One region of the Mucilaginibacter sp. RCC_168 genome, then DNA from elsewhere that is predicted to be linked to it. Evidence: riboswitches for the same ligand, from Rfam matches in the RefSeq annotation. Region 1 holds a riboswitch; the other holds the start of a gene.

Region 1 (7,908 bases):
AAGCCCATCACATTAAAAATATACCATGCCGAAGTCTGGCCGCAATCATCATTTCCGTTGATACCTATAGCCGCGTTCCTGAAGTTCTGTGTCGAAGTATGTTCCCGAACCAGCTCCTGCGTTTTCCATGGCATGCCGCAATAGTTAAACAGGTACAGGTAATGATGACCAGGCTCGTTGTCCGCACGATAGTGGCCCTCGCTAAAATTTTGGCTCAGTTTATCGGCAAAAGCCTTTTCACCGCCCATTAATTTGATCATTCCCGGAATATCATGCATGGCGCCGAAGGTATAGGTCCACTTGGTTCCTTCCGTAAAACCCGAATCCGGCTTGGCCGAAAAATGTCCGTCGGAATTACGGGGAGCCATAAAACCGGTTGCCTTATCGTACACATTCTGATAGTTTTTACTCCAGGCCATCAGCTGTTTATAGTCGTCGTCTTTGCCTAAACCTTTAGCCACCTGGGCTACAGCATAATCATCAATAGAATACTCAATGGTACGCGAAACCGATTCCCGGGTTTTATCTACGGGTATAAAGCCTAATTTATGATAGTTGGTGAGGCCACCACGGGCTTCAAAGCTCGTCCAAAGGTCACGGTCGCCCCAGCGTTTGTGGGCATCGCCATCCGGGGCTTCGTACGAGTCCTTATGCAGCGCTTCATAAGCCAGTTTGGTATCAAAACCATGGAAACCTTTTATATAGGCATCGGCCACAACAACATCTGCGTGAGTACCTATCATAATATTGGTATAGGTTGGATTTGGCCACATCGGCATCCAGCCACCCTCCTGGTACATCTGCAACAGCGATTGAACCATACCATCAACCCTCTTCGGCTGGATAAGCGTCAGCAGCGGGTGCAACGCCCTGAAGGTATCCCAAAGCGAATAATCATTGTACGATTCACCTTTGTGCACCTTATCGTCAAAGGCGCTGTAATATTTACCATATTCCGAAAACTGCCTCGGAAACAGCATGGTATGGAATAAAGCGGTGTAAAAGATCGTCCGCTGATCCCTGCTTACCCTGCTTAACTGTATTGCTTTTAGGGCCTGTTGCCATTGGTCGCGCGTGTTTTTTACTACCTGGTCAAAATCCCAGTCAGGGATCTCCTTTTTAAGGTTTTCGCGGGCCTGCTCCAGGCTGATAAACGACGTGGCTACTACTACCCTCACCTCGTCATTAGCCTTGGTACGGAACGATATAAAGGCCCCCATCCGGGTACCATATTGCTCATGACTGCCTTTGTTGATCACCTGCTTGTCCCAGGTACCATATTTTTTGATCTGCTTGTTAAACCTGATCACAAAATACCCTTTAAAATTCTTCAACTCAGGACCTAACTGTGCCGACTGCCGGTCGGGGTTATAACCTGTTATTTCGTTATTTACCGTATCTACGTGCACGTAACCTTTTAGCTTTTTGATCCGTACGGTATAATCATTGGCCCAGTCCTTCAGTTCGGGGTTCAGGTTGATACCCTGGATAATGATATGCGCCTGATCGGCCTTGGGAAAAGTAAACCGGAACATACCACAGGTATTAGCGCCCGCTATTTCGGCTTTGATCTTCTCTGCCTCGGTAGTTTTTAGCTTTACCGAATAGTAATAAGGTTTGGACACCTCATCTTTATGGCTGAAGGAAAGTACCCGCTCCTTTGGTAAAACACGTAATTTACCTACCTGCGGCATCACTGATACATAGCCGTAATCGCCCATCCAAACGGTGGGCTGGTGACTGGCCGCGAACCCGATAACCCTACTATCCTCATAGTGATAAACCATATAGCTCATTTTGTTTTCGCGGGTTTGCGCTACAAAGTTGGTCATGGCAAAGGGTACGTTTACGCAGGGCATGGTGCCGCCCCCACCATTGCCTTCCTCAAAATTTTTGGCAAAACCTTTTAGAGAAGTACCTATTAACGGATCAACATAATCAACCTCATCCAGTTGCTTTTTAGTGGCTGTGGTTTGGGCGAAATTATCCGCGTAAACAAAGGTTAGTAAGCCTAACAAGTAAATGCTACGTTTTAATTGCATAGTGAGCAGAAGGTATAATTGGTAAGCGACCTGACAGCAGATCAAAAACAAATCTCTTATTTTTAAGATCATATTTCTCAAAAACATTTGAATTATTTACTTAATCGTTTTCCTGATCTTTTGTTTTACCCGCCATCTATTTTTAAGGGTGCTCAGTCTTGTGGAATCTGGAAATAAGTTCAGGATGACTTACTCTATTTCATCTATCTCCCTCTCTCCTTTTGCCACCCAATTGTAAGAAATAAGCGAAAATTACCAAATCGATATAAAGTCTATGGATTTAATAGAATTATTTATATGTTTGCAGCCGAAATCGTTCTTTATTTCATTTTTTAATTATCCAGAAAGACTGAGGGAAAGGCCCTGTGATGTCTTAGCAACCTGTACAGATTGTTATAAAGGTGCTAATTCCTATCTGCCATTATTTGCAGAAAAGATAATGATACGTCCACATATACAGCTATAGGCTGTTCTGATATCCTCTCCATTATTTCTGTTTAATTGAAATCTGTTAATTTTTTATCCCCGGCTTAATTATAGCGGGCCTTATTTAATAAATTCAATGAACAACAAACTTTTACTCATAGTTTCTCTTTTCCTATCCACCGGCGTTGCCGTCCAGGCACAATCGGTACAGGCTGTAGATTCGGCTAATATCGATCGTGGTTATCTGGTAAAAGTTGGCGACCAGGCCCCAGATGATTTTGAATTGGTATTAACCAACGGCAGCACAACAACTTTAAAGCAGTTACGCGGTAAAGTAGTGATACTTCAGTTTACTGCCAGCTGGTGCAGTGTATGCCGCCAGGAAATGCCACACCTGCAAAAAGACATTTGGGAAGCTTACAAAGACCAGGACCTGATATTGATTGGCGTAGACCGTGATGAGCCTTTGAAAAAAGTGCAGAAGTTTCACAGCGACATGAAGATCACCTATGATCTGGCGCTTGATCCTGGTGCCGAAATTTTTGGAAGGTTTGCCAAAAAAAAGAGCGGTGTTACCCGCAATGTAGTCATCAACCGCGAGGGCCGCATCGTTTATCTCACCCGCCTGTATGATCAGTATGAGTTTGCCTCAATGGTTAAAGTGGTCGACGCTTTGGTGAATAACAAAACCGCGTCTGTAAACTAAAATAAATAATAAGGCATGTGTCGTTGATCCTGTCGTCACACAATGCTATATCGATTTAATCAACAATCACACCGGATATGAAAACAAATTACATAACCTTAAACAACGCTTCTGTTTTGAACATTTACACTTTAACATCTGCTTCTACCCCTATGTCATCTATGCAAAACATGTGTTGCTGCTGTTAACTTACAGCGTTGCTTAGGTCGGTCAGGCTTTTTATCTCAGGCAACACAAACCCAACAATCAAAAATTTACAGTTAAGGGAATGCTATAGATCACCGGGTCATCAGATCTGCGGATGACTAAGCCTTTCATTTTTTCGGATGCTGTATGGTATCGTTAACATTCACAATCAATTACCATGTTTAAAAATTACAAACTACTACTGGCAATACTGTTGCCTTTTATTTTCATCCAAACGGTTGCAGCGCAATCTGTTAAAATAAGCGGAGTGGTAACCGCCAAGTCAGACGGGCTACCCTTGCCCGGCGTTAGTGTTTCTGTTAAAGGAACAACCAACGGTGTACAAACCAGCAGCGACGGTAAGTTTACCTTAAGCGCCAAGGTAAATGACGTGTTACGGATAACTTATATTGGTTTTACCACTAAAGAAATACCCGTTACCGGCAGCGACGCCCAGTTCCGTATCATCTTAGAAGAACAGGCAAACGCCCTCAACGAGGTGGTGATCACGGCGCTCAACATATCCAAAGATAAAAAGACGCTCGGCTATGCCGTGCAGGGTTTAAAATCAAAGGATATCTCCGAAGCCAAGGAAACCAACCTGGTGAATGCTTTAAGCGGTAAAATAGCAGGTGTAAATGTAACCAACAGCCAGGGCGATATGGGTTCATCACGTATCATCATCCGTGGTGAAACCTCTATTTCAGGTAATAACCAACCCTTGTTTGTAGTTGATGGTTTACCCGTTGATAACAGCCAGTTTTTAGGAACCGGTGGTTCAAGGGATTTTGCCAATGCTATTTCAGATCTTAACTCAGAAGATATTGAATCACTTACTGTGCTAAAAGGGCCTAATGCTGCTGCACTTTATGGCTCGCGAGCTGCTAATGGTGTAATTTTAATAAAAACTAAAAGTGGAAAAGGCACCAAAGGCTTGGGAATTAATATTAATTCAAATACTTCGTTTTCCAATTTATTGGGTCTGCCCAAGTATCAAAATGAATACGGTCAGGGTTCAAACGGCAAATTCAGCTATGTGGATGGTAAAGGCGGTGGTGTAAATGATGGCGTGGATGAAAGTTGGGGTCCTGCCCTGGATGGTCAGCTGATCCCTCAATTTAACTCAAACGGTACACCCGTTCCCTTTATAGCCCATCCAGATAATGTACGCAGTTTTTTTAAAACAGGTGTAACATTAAATAATGGTATTTCACTGGCAAGCTCAGGTGATAAATATGATTTCAGATTAGGTTATAATAATCTGCATCAAACCGGGGTTATTCCTAATTCCGAACAGGGTCGCAACTCATTTATATTGAATGCCACTTACAAGATCACTCCTAAACTAACCTTAACCACCATTGCTAACTATATTAAAGATGATGCCGCCAATTTGCCAGGCTCAGGCGGTAAAAGAGCTACCAGTACTATGCTGCAATTTACATGGTTTGGTCGCCAGGTTGATGTAAGTCAGTTAAAAAATTATTTGGATGCCAATGGCAATACCTTTAACTGGAACAACAGCTATTACAGCAATCCATATTTTATGGCTTATGAAAATACAGTTGGACAAACAAAGAACCGTTTTATCGGTAGCGCGGAATTGAACTATAAGATCATCGACGGATTATCGGCAAACTTCCGTACCGGTACTGATTACTATAACGACCGCCGCAAGATCAAAATAGCCTATGGTACTAATGGTACTCCTTTTGGCTCATATGAAGAAGATGCTTACGATGTTACCGAAACCAACACCGAAGGCCGGTTACAGTATACCAAAAAGTTAAACGATGATTTTTCAATCGACGCCTTAATAGGTGGTAATATCAGGGTAAATCTATTAGAGAATCATGATCAAAAGGCACCCAAACTGGCTGTTAATGGTTTGTATACATTAAGCAACTCCCGTGATCCGCTGATATCATCAAGCGCTTATTACAAATCTAAAAGGTATAGCTATTTTGCATCGGGCCAGATTGGATTCAGGAACTATGCTTTTTTAAACGTTACTGCACGCAACGATTGGTCATCTACACTTCCAAGAGCCAGTCTGTCATACTTCTACCCTTCTGTTAACGGAAGCTTGATATTATCAGAAGCGCTGGATATCAAGAGCGATGTATTGAGCTATTTAAAACTTCGTGGTGGCTGGTCAAAAGTTGGTAAAGACACTGACCCATACAAACTGCTAAATACATATGATTTTACTGCTCCCTTTGGTTCAAACCCTCAGCAAAGTGCCAATAGCCTCAACCTTAATCCTAATTTAAAGCCAGAAACCACAACCTCTGCAGAAGCGGGATTTGAAGTAGGCTTTTTTAATGACAGGATCCGTTTGGATGCAAGCGTTTACAACACCAATAGTATTAATCAGATACTCAACGTAAATGTAAGCCAAACTACAGGTTATAGCCAAAACCTAATCAATGGCGGTACTATTAATAATAAAGGTTTGGAGTTACAATTGGGCTTAACACCGGTAAAACTGAAAGATTTTAGCTGGGACATCAACGTCAATTACTCGCGCAACAAAAGTAAAGTTGTTTCGCTGGATAATGAGGGTCGCCTGCAAAGCTTTATCTTAGGATCTGATGGTACCGTACAGGTACTGGCAGCGATTGGACAGCCCTATGGCGCTATTTATGGTAATGCGTTTCAGCGAAATGCCAGCGGTCAGGTTGTTGTAAATGCCGATGGCACACCGGCCATTAATCCAACTATACAATACCTGGGCAAATATACACCAGACTGGTTGGGCAGCATCAATAACAGTTTTACTTATAAAGGCATTAATTTAAGCGTCCTGATTGACGCTCACATTGGTGGTTCTGTTTTTTCGGGTACTAACCAAACAGGTACCTATACCGGTATCCTGGCATCTACCCTGCCCGGTCGTGGCACAGCTAATGGCGGTATAAGTTATTACTATCCGGGCAATAATACATCAGGTACCGCAGTGCAGGTAAGCGGCAATGCCCCAGCTGGCGTAACGGTATATAATGATGGTATTGTTTATAACGGTGTAAAAGCTGATGGCAGCAAAAACACCACTATTTTACCGGCACAGGCATACTATAAATCACTAACCAATGCCGACGAGCCATTTGTTTACAGCGCTACCTATGTTAAATTAAGGGAAATAAAACTGGGTTATACCCTGCCTCAAAAATGGGCTAAAAGTATTGGTTTCCAGGGAGCGTCATTTGCCGTTGTGGGCCGTAACCTGCTGATCATCCACAAAAACGCGCCTAACATCGACCCCGAAACCGCCTTTAACACTGGCAACGGGCAAGGCCTGGAAGACCTAACCCTGCCTACTGTACGCAATATTGGTTTTAATGTTAACCTTAAATTCTAACAATCATGAAGCTTAAATATACATCCATTATACTATCAGGCACCTTGTTATTATCATTAGCATCGTGCAAAAAACAACTGGTTGATATTAACCAGAATCCCAATGCGACACAAAATCCACAACCTGATTACCTGCTTACAGGCGTTATCAAAAATATATCCGATACGTACTGGGGCGTAGAAGACAACATGGGTTCAAGTTTGCTTTTCGTACAAAATTGGTCCAAAATACAATATACCGATCCCGACCGATATATATTCACCAATACCTCATTCCAGGGCTTGTGGACAACCGCATATACCAAAGGGATCATTAACCTTAATAAGGTCATTTCAATAGCCGATGCACAAGCAAATCCTAATTACAAAGGTGTGGCGCTGGTATTGCGTTCATGGGTGTTTACTCTGTTGACTGATCAGTACGGTGACATTCCTTATAAACAAGCCATCAACATTGATCAATACCTTACTCCAGCTTATGATGCCCAAAAAGATGTTTATTTTGCCTTGCTTGATGATCTGAAGGCGGCCCAAGCTTCGCTTAACCCATCCGGTAAAGCCATTTTAGGTGATGTAATATACGGTGGTAATATTACCGCCTGGAAAAAATTCGCCAATTCGCTGCGCCTGCGTATAGCGCTTCGTATTGCCGACCGCGAGCCCGAAAAAGCCAAACAGATATTAGCCGATATTCAGGCAGAAGGCAGCGGATACATCAGCTCGAATAGCGAAATAGCTCAACTGGTTTATGTAGATTCACCAAACCAAAACCCAATCAGCAACTTGTTTGATACTCGCGATGATTACCGTATCAGCAAAACTATAGTCGACCAGTTGTTTGCCCTTAACGATCCGCGATTACCTGTTTATGCCAGTCCGACAAAGGACGCTACCCCACAAACTTATGTTGGTGTGCCGAATGGCTTATTGGTTGGAGACGCCAGCGGTTTAGGACTAAGCAAAACGTCAAAACCGGGTACTTATTTTCTGGCGCCGCACGCCCCGGCAGTGATCATCAGTTATGCCGAAGTGCTGTTTGACCAGGCCGAGGCTGTAGCACGTGGCTTTATTGCCGGGAATGCCGCCGATCTGTACGATCAGGCGGTAACAGCCTCATTACAGCAATATGGGATCGCTGCCGCAGCTATAGCAACCTACGTCAATTCGGCAGCAGTTAAATATGATGCC
Region 2 (7,908 bases), on a different contig from region 1:
TCATCAACCCCAAAGTTCAATGACAATTGCGCTGTGGTACGACTGATCATAGCCCAGTAAGCTTTAATATGATCAAAATTATCCAAATAAATACGTGCTACTGCATAATTACGCAAATCTTCAACTACCGTTGACTCCGGTACATGCGACATCTGGTTATCCTGGTTACGGAATTTTAGCGGAATAAACGTTTGGAAGCCTCCTGTTTTGTCTTGAAGTTGGCGTAAGCGTTCCATATGATCAACCCTGTGCCAAAATTTTTCGATATGCCCATATAACATGGTAGCGTTGGAGCGGCCACCCAGTTTATGCCATTCTTCGTGTATAGCCAGCCACTGATCGCCAGTACATTTATCTTTGGATATCAGGTCGCGTACTTCCGGATGGAAAATCTCGGCACCACCGCCAGGGATCGACTGTAAACCAGCTTCCTGCATCAGGCGCATGCCGGTAGCATAGTCAATTTTGGCTTTTTTAAATATGTAATGATATTCAACCGGTGTTAACGCCTTAATATGTAGTTCCGGACGATGCGCACGGATGCGGCTAAAAAGCTCCTGGTAAAAAGGTACATCATATTGTGGCAAAACACCACCTACTATATGTACTTCAGTTACCGGTTCGCCATCATATTTGGTTACCATGTTAAACATCTCGTCCATGGTGTACTCCCAGCCTTCTGATTTTTGTTTCAGCAGGCGTGAATAGGAGCAAAATTTGCAGTCGTAAACACACAAATTAGTAGGCTCGATATGAAAATTACGGTTGAAATAAGTTTTATGCCCATGCCGTTTTTCGCGGATGTAGTTGGCCAAAACGCCCAGATAACCCAGGTCGCCCTGCTCGTATAGTATCACACCTTCATCAAAGGTGATGCGTTCGTTGTTCAGAACTTTTTCGGCAATGTGCTTTAAATCAGCGGATAGATCCGGATTTTGTAATAATAACTGTAAATTACCTTCAGCTTCCATGGAAAAAACTTTGCGCAAATGTACTAAAAAGCATAAAATTATGCTTTATGAGATAATTCATTGCAAAGTTGACAGAAGTAAATGACACTAAAATTGCACAGGGCTAATTAAGTCAATAGTTATACCATTAAAACAATCGTCCTGACATCCTTTCTTAACAAAACCACAACTGGATATCATGCCATTGTTTTTGGTTTCGAAATAAATATCGTTATTTTTCTTATCGGCTTTAAGCCAAACCGTTTTGGCCTTTTGATAAACACCATCTAAAGTAAGTGATTCACCAGCATCATTAGGATGAGTATTGATATGATCGGCATCTTCATGCCATTGCGAAACGGTATCCTGCTTATTGGTACCATCCCTTCGTAACCGAACAGCGGTAAAATCCCGAGAAGTAATTTTGCCGTTAATTACCCCAATTTTGGTCTCTGAACCATAACCTGTCCATGATCCAAAGTTTGTAGTATAAACGTAGGAATTATTAGAGCCTTTCTTGAAGCTCAACCAGGCATTATAGCTTTTGTTAAACTCATTTTCATTGGCGATATTATCTTTTTTGCAGCCGGTTATTGAAATTAAAATAATGATAACGGATAAGTATAGCGCTTTCATGATATAGGTTTTTAAACTATTACGCAAAAAATATTTCCTCCGCTACATTTTATAAAAATAATCTTATTTAATTTGGCCAAATGAAAATAGAAACTATAGCTATACACGCCGGGAATAAAAAGGACGAATCATCAAAAGCCGTGATACAACCTATTATATTGTCTACCACTTTTGAACGCGGTATCGATGGTGATTTCCCTGGCGGGCATATCTACAGCCGTTCATCAAACCCTAACAGGGCATCTTTGGAGAATGTATTAGCTCAGTTAGAGAACGGCGTTGACGCTGCCTCATTTTCATCGGGAAACGCGGCAGGTATGTCAGTATTTCAATCGTTGCCTGCAGGGACGCATATTATAGCGCCTGATGATATGTATCATGGTTTGCGCAATCAACTCAAAAACCTATTTGCTGGTATTTTAACTTTTGATTTTATTGATGTAAACGATGCGGAGCTGTTGCTACAGCATATTAAACCCGAAACCGGTTTAATATGGTTGGAAACGCCGTCGAACCCATTGCTCAAGATAACTGATATTAAAAAGGTTGTGGCTATTGCTAAAGCCAGGGGGATTAAAGTGGTTTGCGATAACACTTTCGCTACTCCGATATGCCAGCAACCACTTGCTTTGGGTGCCGATCTGGTGATGCACTCAGCAACCAAATATTTTGGCGGCCACAGCGACCTGATGGGTGGCGCTTTAATTACTGCCGAAAAAAACGAATGGTGGCAAAAAATACGCCAGGTACAGGAAATGGGTGGTGCCATCCCCTCCCCAACCGATTGCTATTACCTGGCCCGCAGTATTAAAACATTACCTTATCGCGTTAAAGGTCACGTACAGAACGCGCAGCTGTTGGCTGAGTTTTTAGAACAGCATCCCATGGTTGAGCGAGTAATGTATCCGGGCCTGCCATCGCATCCGCAACACACCATAGCTAAAGAACAAATGCTGGCTTTTGGTGGCATGCTGTCTTTTATTATTAAGGGCGATGAAAATGATACGCATAATATCATCAACAAACTCAACTTATTTACCCGTGCCACCAGTCTGGGAGGTGTTGAAAGCTTGATGGAACACCGTGCAACTGTTGAGGGGCCGGATACTAAAACACCACGGAACCTATTGAGGGTATCTGTAGGCTTAGAACATATAGATGATCTGATAGCGGATTTAGAGCAAGCATTGAATTAGGATAAAGGTAAAAAGTGAAAGGCAAAAGGTCATTTTTACGAATATTAAAACGAGATCTTTCGCCCTTAACCTTTCGCCTTTTACCTTAAAGAAAAATTTAATTTGGAATTTCAATATATATCACCCTATATTTGCAACAATATTTGGTAGCGATACCATTGATCAATTCCCCGCGATAGTTCGGGTTTTGATTTATAAAGAAGCGGCGAGAGATCAGGCTCAATGACCCGCTGGCAACCCTCCAAAATTGGAGAAGGTGCCAATTCCTGTCCCGGAAAATAACCCCGGGGAATATAAATTTATAACCATGAAAAGTTTAATTAAATTTAATCAGTACAACATTTTTAATACCTCAAACGGTAACATACAACCTATTTGCTTAAATATTAGCGGTATTTGTATGTGTTGCTGCTGCTGATCGACTTAACACGTCTTCTTTTTCTGATCCCGAAAAACACACGTGTTGCAACAACTGGTAAAGATTATTTACCGGCAGGTTAAAAATCCATCAAATCGTCAAAAAATTAATTAAACACATTTCAATCTTACAACCATGTCTGCCAACAATTTAAAATTCGAAACCCTACAATTACATGCAGGTCAGGAAGTCGACCCGACCACTGGTTCACGTGCTGTGCCGCTTTACCAAACCACGTCATACGTATTTAAAAATGCGGAGCATGGGGCTAATCTTTTCGCGCTGAAAGAGTTTGGTAATATTTACACCCGTTTAATGAATCCTACTACAGATGTGTTTGAAAAACGTGTGGCGGCTTTAGAGGGTGGTGTTGCGGCTTTGGCTACAGCATCGGGCCAGGCTGCGCAGTTTTTAGCCTTAAATAATATATTGCAGGCCGGTGATAATTTTGTTACCTCACCTTTTCTTTACGGCGGTACTTACAATCAATTCAAAGTAGCTTTTAAGCGTTTGGGCATCGACGTACGTTTTGCAAAAGATGATACAGCCGAAAACCTTGAGGCTTTAATTGATAATAAAACCAAAGCTATTTACCTGGAAACCATTGGTAATCCTGGATATGCGATAGCTGACTTTGAAAAGGTAGCCGCGTTAGCCAAAAAGCATGACCTGCCGCTTATTGTTGATAATACATTTGGCGCAGCCGGATATCTTTTTCGACCGCTGGAGCACGGAGCTCACATTGTGGTGCAATCAACTACCAAATGGATAGGCGGTCATGGTACCAGTATTGGTGGTGTTATTGTTGACGGTGGTAATTATAACTGGGGTAACGGAAAATTCCCTCAGTTTACAGAACCATCCGAAGGCTATCACGGTTTGGTATTTGCTGATGTATTTGGTATCAATGGCCCGTTTGGTAACATTCAGTTTATTATACGCGCCCGTGTTGAAGGTTTACGTGACTTTGGCCCTTCACAATCGCCATTTAATTCATGGTTGAACATCCAGGGTTTGGAAACCTTGTCTTTGCGTGTACAACGCCATGTAGATAATGCATTGGAACTGGCCAAATGGCTGGAGCAGCATCCGCAAGTAGCGAAGGTGAGCTATCCGGGACTACAGTCATCACCATATCATGCGCTGGCAAAAAAATATTTAAAAAACGGTTTTGGAGCGGTGTTGTCATTTGAAATCAAAGGTGATAAACAACAAGCAAGTCATTTTATCGACAGTTTACAACTGGTAAGCCATCTGGCTAACCTGGGTGATGCCAAAACGCTGATCATTCAGCCATCGGCCACAACGCATCAGCAACTGTCTGACGAAGAACAGTTATCAGCCGGGGTTACGCCAACATCATTAAGAGTATCGGTAGGCATCGAACACATTGATGATATCAAAGCCGATTTTGAACAGGCATTTGCCAAAGTAAAGCAGCTTGCTGCAGAGTTAGTATAATAGTGAGTGGTGAGCTGTGAGTGGTGAGTTGGCAACTTAAACTCAAGCTTAAAACTCGAATAATAAAATAATGAATACAGAAATATTTAAGTACACAGAAGCATTTGAATTTGAATCGGGTCAGCAGATACAGGATCTGGAAATTGGTTTTCATACTTATGGCAGGTTAAATAAAGCGAAGGACAATGTGATCTGGATCTGTCATGCACTTACAGCCAATGCCGATGTGTTTGACTGGTGGAAAGGCCTGGTAGGTACCGGGTTCCTTTTTAACCCTGAAGAACATTTTATTGTGTGCGCGAATATTCTAGGTTCACCTTATGGTACAAGTAATCCTTTGAGCATCAATCCGGTAAGCGGGCAACCTTATTTTCAGGCATTTCCGCAGTTTACCATCAGGGATATTATAAAAGCACATCAGTTATTGGCAGATCATTTACAGATCGAAAATATTCATATCCTTATAGGTGGTTCACTTGGTGGCCAACAAGCGGTAGAGTGGGCTATTATAGAACCTGAACGGATCAAAAACCTGATCCTTATTGCTACCAACGCCCGTCATTCACCCTGGGGTATCGCGTTTAATGAGTCTCAGCGCCTCGCTATTACTACCGACCGTACTTTTTATGCCAATACACCAGATGGTGGCCAAAAAGGGCTTAAAGCGGCGAGAAGTATCGCCCTGCTCTCCTATCGTGGATATAAAACTTATTCCATAACCCAGCAGGAAGAAAGTGATGATAAAGTAGATGATTATCGTGCGTCGACCTATCAAAGCTACCAGGGACAGAAACTGGTGAACCGGTTTAACGCCTACAGTTACTGGTACTTAACCAAAACCATGGATTCACATAATGTGGGGCGTGGCCGTAATGGAGTTGAAAAAGCATTGAGTTTGATCAAAGCACGTACTTTGGTGATCGGCATTCATTCGGATGTGTTGTTCCCGCTTGAAGAACAGAAGTATTTATTTAATCATATCCCAAAATCAGCCTTTGCCGAGCTCGATTCATTTTATGGTCATGATGGGTTTTTAATTGAGACAGAAGCATTAACAAATATCATCACATCGTTTTTTAAAACAGATGTAAAAGGAAAAATTATAGAACTACAACGTACAGCGTAATGAGTAAAAAGTTAAATATCGGATTATTTGGATTTGGAGTTGTTGGACAAGGGCTTTATGATATCGTTAAAACCAAAAATTTAAACATTGAAATTGTAAAATTTGCCATAAAGGATCCGCATAAAGAGCGTTCCCTGCCGGCACATTTATTTACTACCGACCGGGATGAACTACTTGATAACCCGGAGATCAATACCATTGTTGAGCTGATCAATGATACCGAAGCGGCTTTTGAAATTGTGTCAAGAGCGTTAAAATCTGGTAAAAATGTGGTGTCAGCCAGTAAAAAAATGATCGCCCTTCATCTGGAGGAATTAATTGAGTTACAACATAAATACGGTACATCTTTATTATATGAGGGTGCGGTTTGCGGCAGTATCCCGATCATCCGTAACCTGGAAGAGTATTATGATAATGAATTGCTGCATTCTATCAGCGGTATTTTTAACGGTTCATCAAATTACATCCTTTCAAAAGGCTTTATTGAAGGGTTGGATTATGATAGCGCCCTGAAACAAGCTCAGGATCTTGGCTTTGCAGAAACCGACCCGACCAGTGATGTGGGTGGTTTTGACGCCAAATATAAACTGGTGATAGCTGCTGCTCATGCCTATGGTGTAATTGTACAGCCTGATGAAGTATTTAACTTCGGTATACAAAACCTGGGCGCGCAAGACTTACAATACGCCCGCGAAAAAAATCTGAAAATAAAACTGGTTCCTGTAGCTAAAGAACTGGATGAACGCAACGTAGCCTTATTTGTACTGCCTAAGTTTGTGAACGAAACGGAGTTTTTATACAATGTGGAGTATGAATATAACGGCGTAACCGTGCAGGCTGCATTTGCGGATCAGCAATTCTTTTTTGGTAAAGGCGCAGGTGGCCATCCTACCGGATCGGCTGTGTTATCTGACATCGCGGCTTTGCGTTATAACTATCAGTATGAGTATAAAAAAGCTAAGGAAAAAACCGACCTTAACTTTACTAATAATATTGAACTGAATATTTACCTGAGATATGATGATGAAAGCCTGGTTGAAGCCTTAAACTTCAAACACATACAAGAGCGCTATTACTCGGGCAGCTATAAGTTTGTTATTGGGAAAGTCAATCTTCAAAATCTGATTGATAATCAGGATTTGATTTCTGAGAGCAAAGCCTTTATCGCTTTTGCTGATCAACTTACCGGAGTGAGTTTAGCATCAGAAAAAGAATTAGCAGTTGAGGCTGTATAAACTTTATTTGTAGAATGATATAAAAGGCTCTGGAAACGGGGCCTTTTTATTTAAACCTTGGCAAAGTAAGCCGCTATGCGTTTACCAAAAGCTACCGTGATAATGCCTATGAATAATCTTGAGCAGGAAGATATTACACTTTGCTGATCAGCGACGTTGGTCAAGTTATATATTCTGTAGATCAGATCGGGCAGGGTATTTACGATCAGCAAGCCACCAATGATCAGGAGCGCCATTTCATAGATCACCTTCCTGTCTGCAAACAATTTTGCATTTTCCTGGTAATCTGCCGAATTGGTAACCAAGCGGGTAATAAACTTTGTTTTAGCTATAAGAAAAATAGCCAGGATGAATAATAAGGCAAATTGCAAACTGTTTATCCATAAATCGTTGATCTGCTCTGCCCCTTGCGCTGCATTCATATTACCACCGTGCGCACTTAAAAAAGTAAGTAAGCCAGGTAGTTTGGAGATATCCGCCACCAAAAGATAAATACCAAGAATTTTTATGGCAATTTCATAAACATCAGATTTTTTCATTTTTTGAGTGGAGATAAGATTTATAATGCAACGAATATAAACAAATACCACACATATAAAAATGAAACCGTTGTGTTTGCTGATTAATCCAGATAATAATGCCTTATCTGGTTTAATCCCTCATCAAGTTCGTATACCCAGGGTATAGCGGTGGGTATTTCGAGCTCACTTACTTCTTCATCGCTCAAATGATCAATATATTTTACTAAAGCACGAAGACTATTTCCGTGAGCAACAATCACCACCTTTTGGTTACGGCGCATAGCTTTTACGATACGCTCATTCCAGAAAGGTAAAACACGATCCATGGTTTCGCTTAGGTTTTCAGTCAACGGCAGCTCGCGGTC

The links. Region 1 has a riboswitch for S-adenosylmethionine ahead of AB6735_RS20655 (peroxiredoxin family protein). Riboswitches for the same ligand answer to the same signal wherever they lie in the genome.
Region 2: it holds a riboswitch for S-adenosylmethionine, as region 1 does, so the genes downstream of both, AB6735_RS14135 (O-acetylhomoserine aminocarboxypropyltransferase/cysteine synthase family protein) here and AB6735_RS20655 (peroxiredoxin family protein) in region 1, are expected to answer to the same signal.

Annotation. Positions count from the first base shown of each region.
Region 1 covers NZ_JBFUPN010000022.1:83,749-91,656, forward strand. The annotation lists gene AB6735_RS20650 (GH92 family glycosyl hydrolase) at 1-2,042, opposite strand, end outside; SAM riboswitch class I at 2,376-2,485, shown strand; gene AB6735_RS20655 (peroxiredoxin family protein) at 2,605-3,174, shown strand; gene AB6735_RS20660 (SusC/RagA family TonB-linked outer membrane protein) at 3,539-6,721, shown strand; gene AB6735_RS20665 (SusD/RagB family nutrient-binding outer membrane lipoprotein) at 6,727-7,908, shown strand, end outside.
Region 2 covers NZ_JBFUPN010000013.1:138,206-146,113, reverse strand. The annotation lists gene mqnE (aminofutalosine synthase MqnE) at 1-971, opposite strand, end outside; gene AB6735_RS14145 (hypothetical protein) at 1,059-1,586, opposite strand; gene AB6735_RS14140 (PLP-dependent aspartate aminotransferase family protein) at 1,667-2,782, shown strand; SAM riboswitch class I at 2,972-3,082, shown strand; gene AB6735_RS14135 (O-acetylhomoserine aminocarboxypropyltransferase/cysteine synthase family protein) at 3,336-4,661, shown strand; gene metX (homoserine O-acetyltransferase) at 4,732-5,787, shown strand; gene AB6735_RS14125 (homoserine dehydrogenase) at 5,787-7,022, shown strand; gene AB6735_RS14120 (hypothetical protein) at 7,073-7,561, opposite strand; gene gpmA (2,3-diphosphoglycerate-dependent phosphoglycerate mutase) at 7,645-7,908, opposite strand, start outside.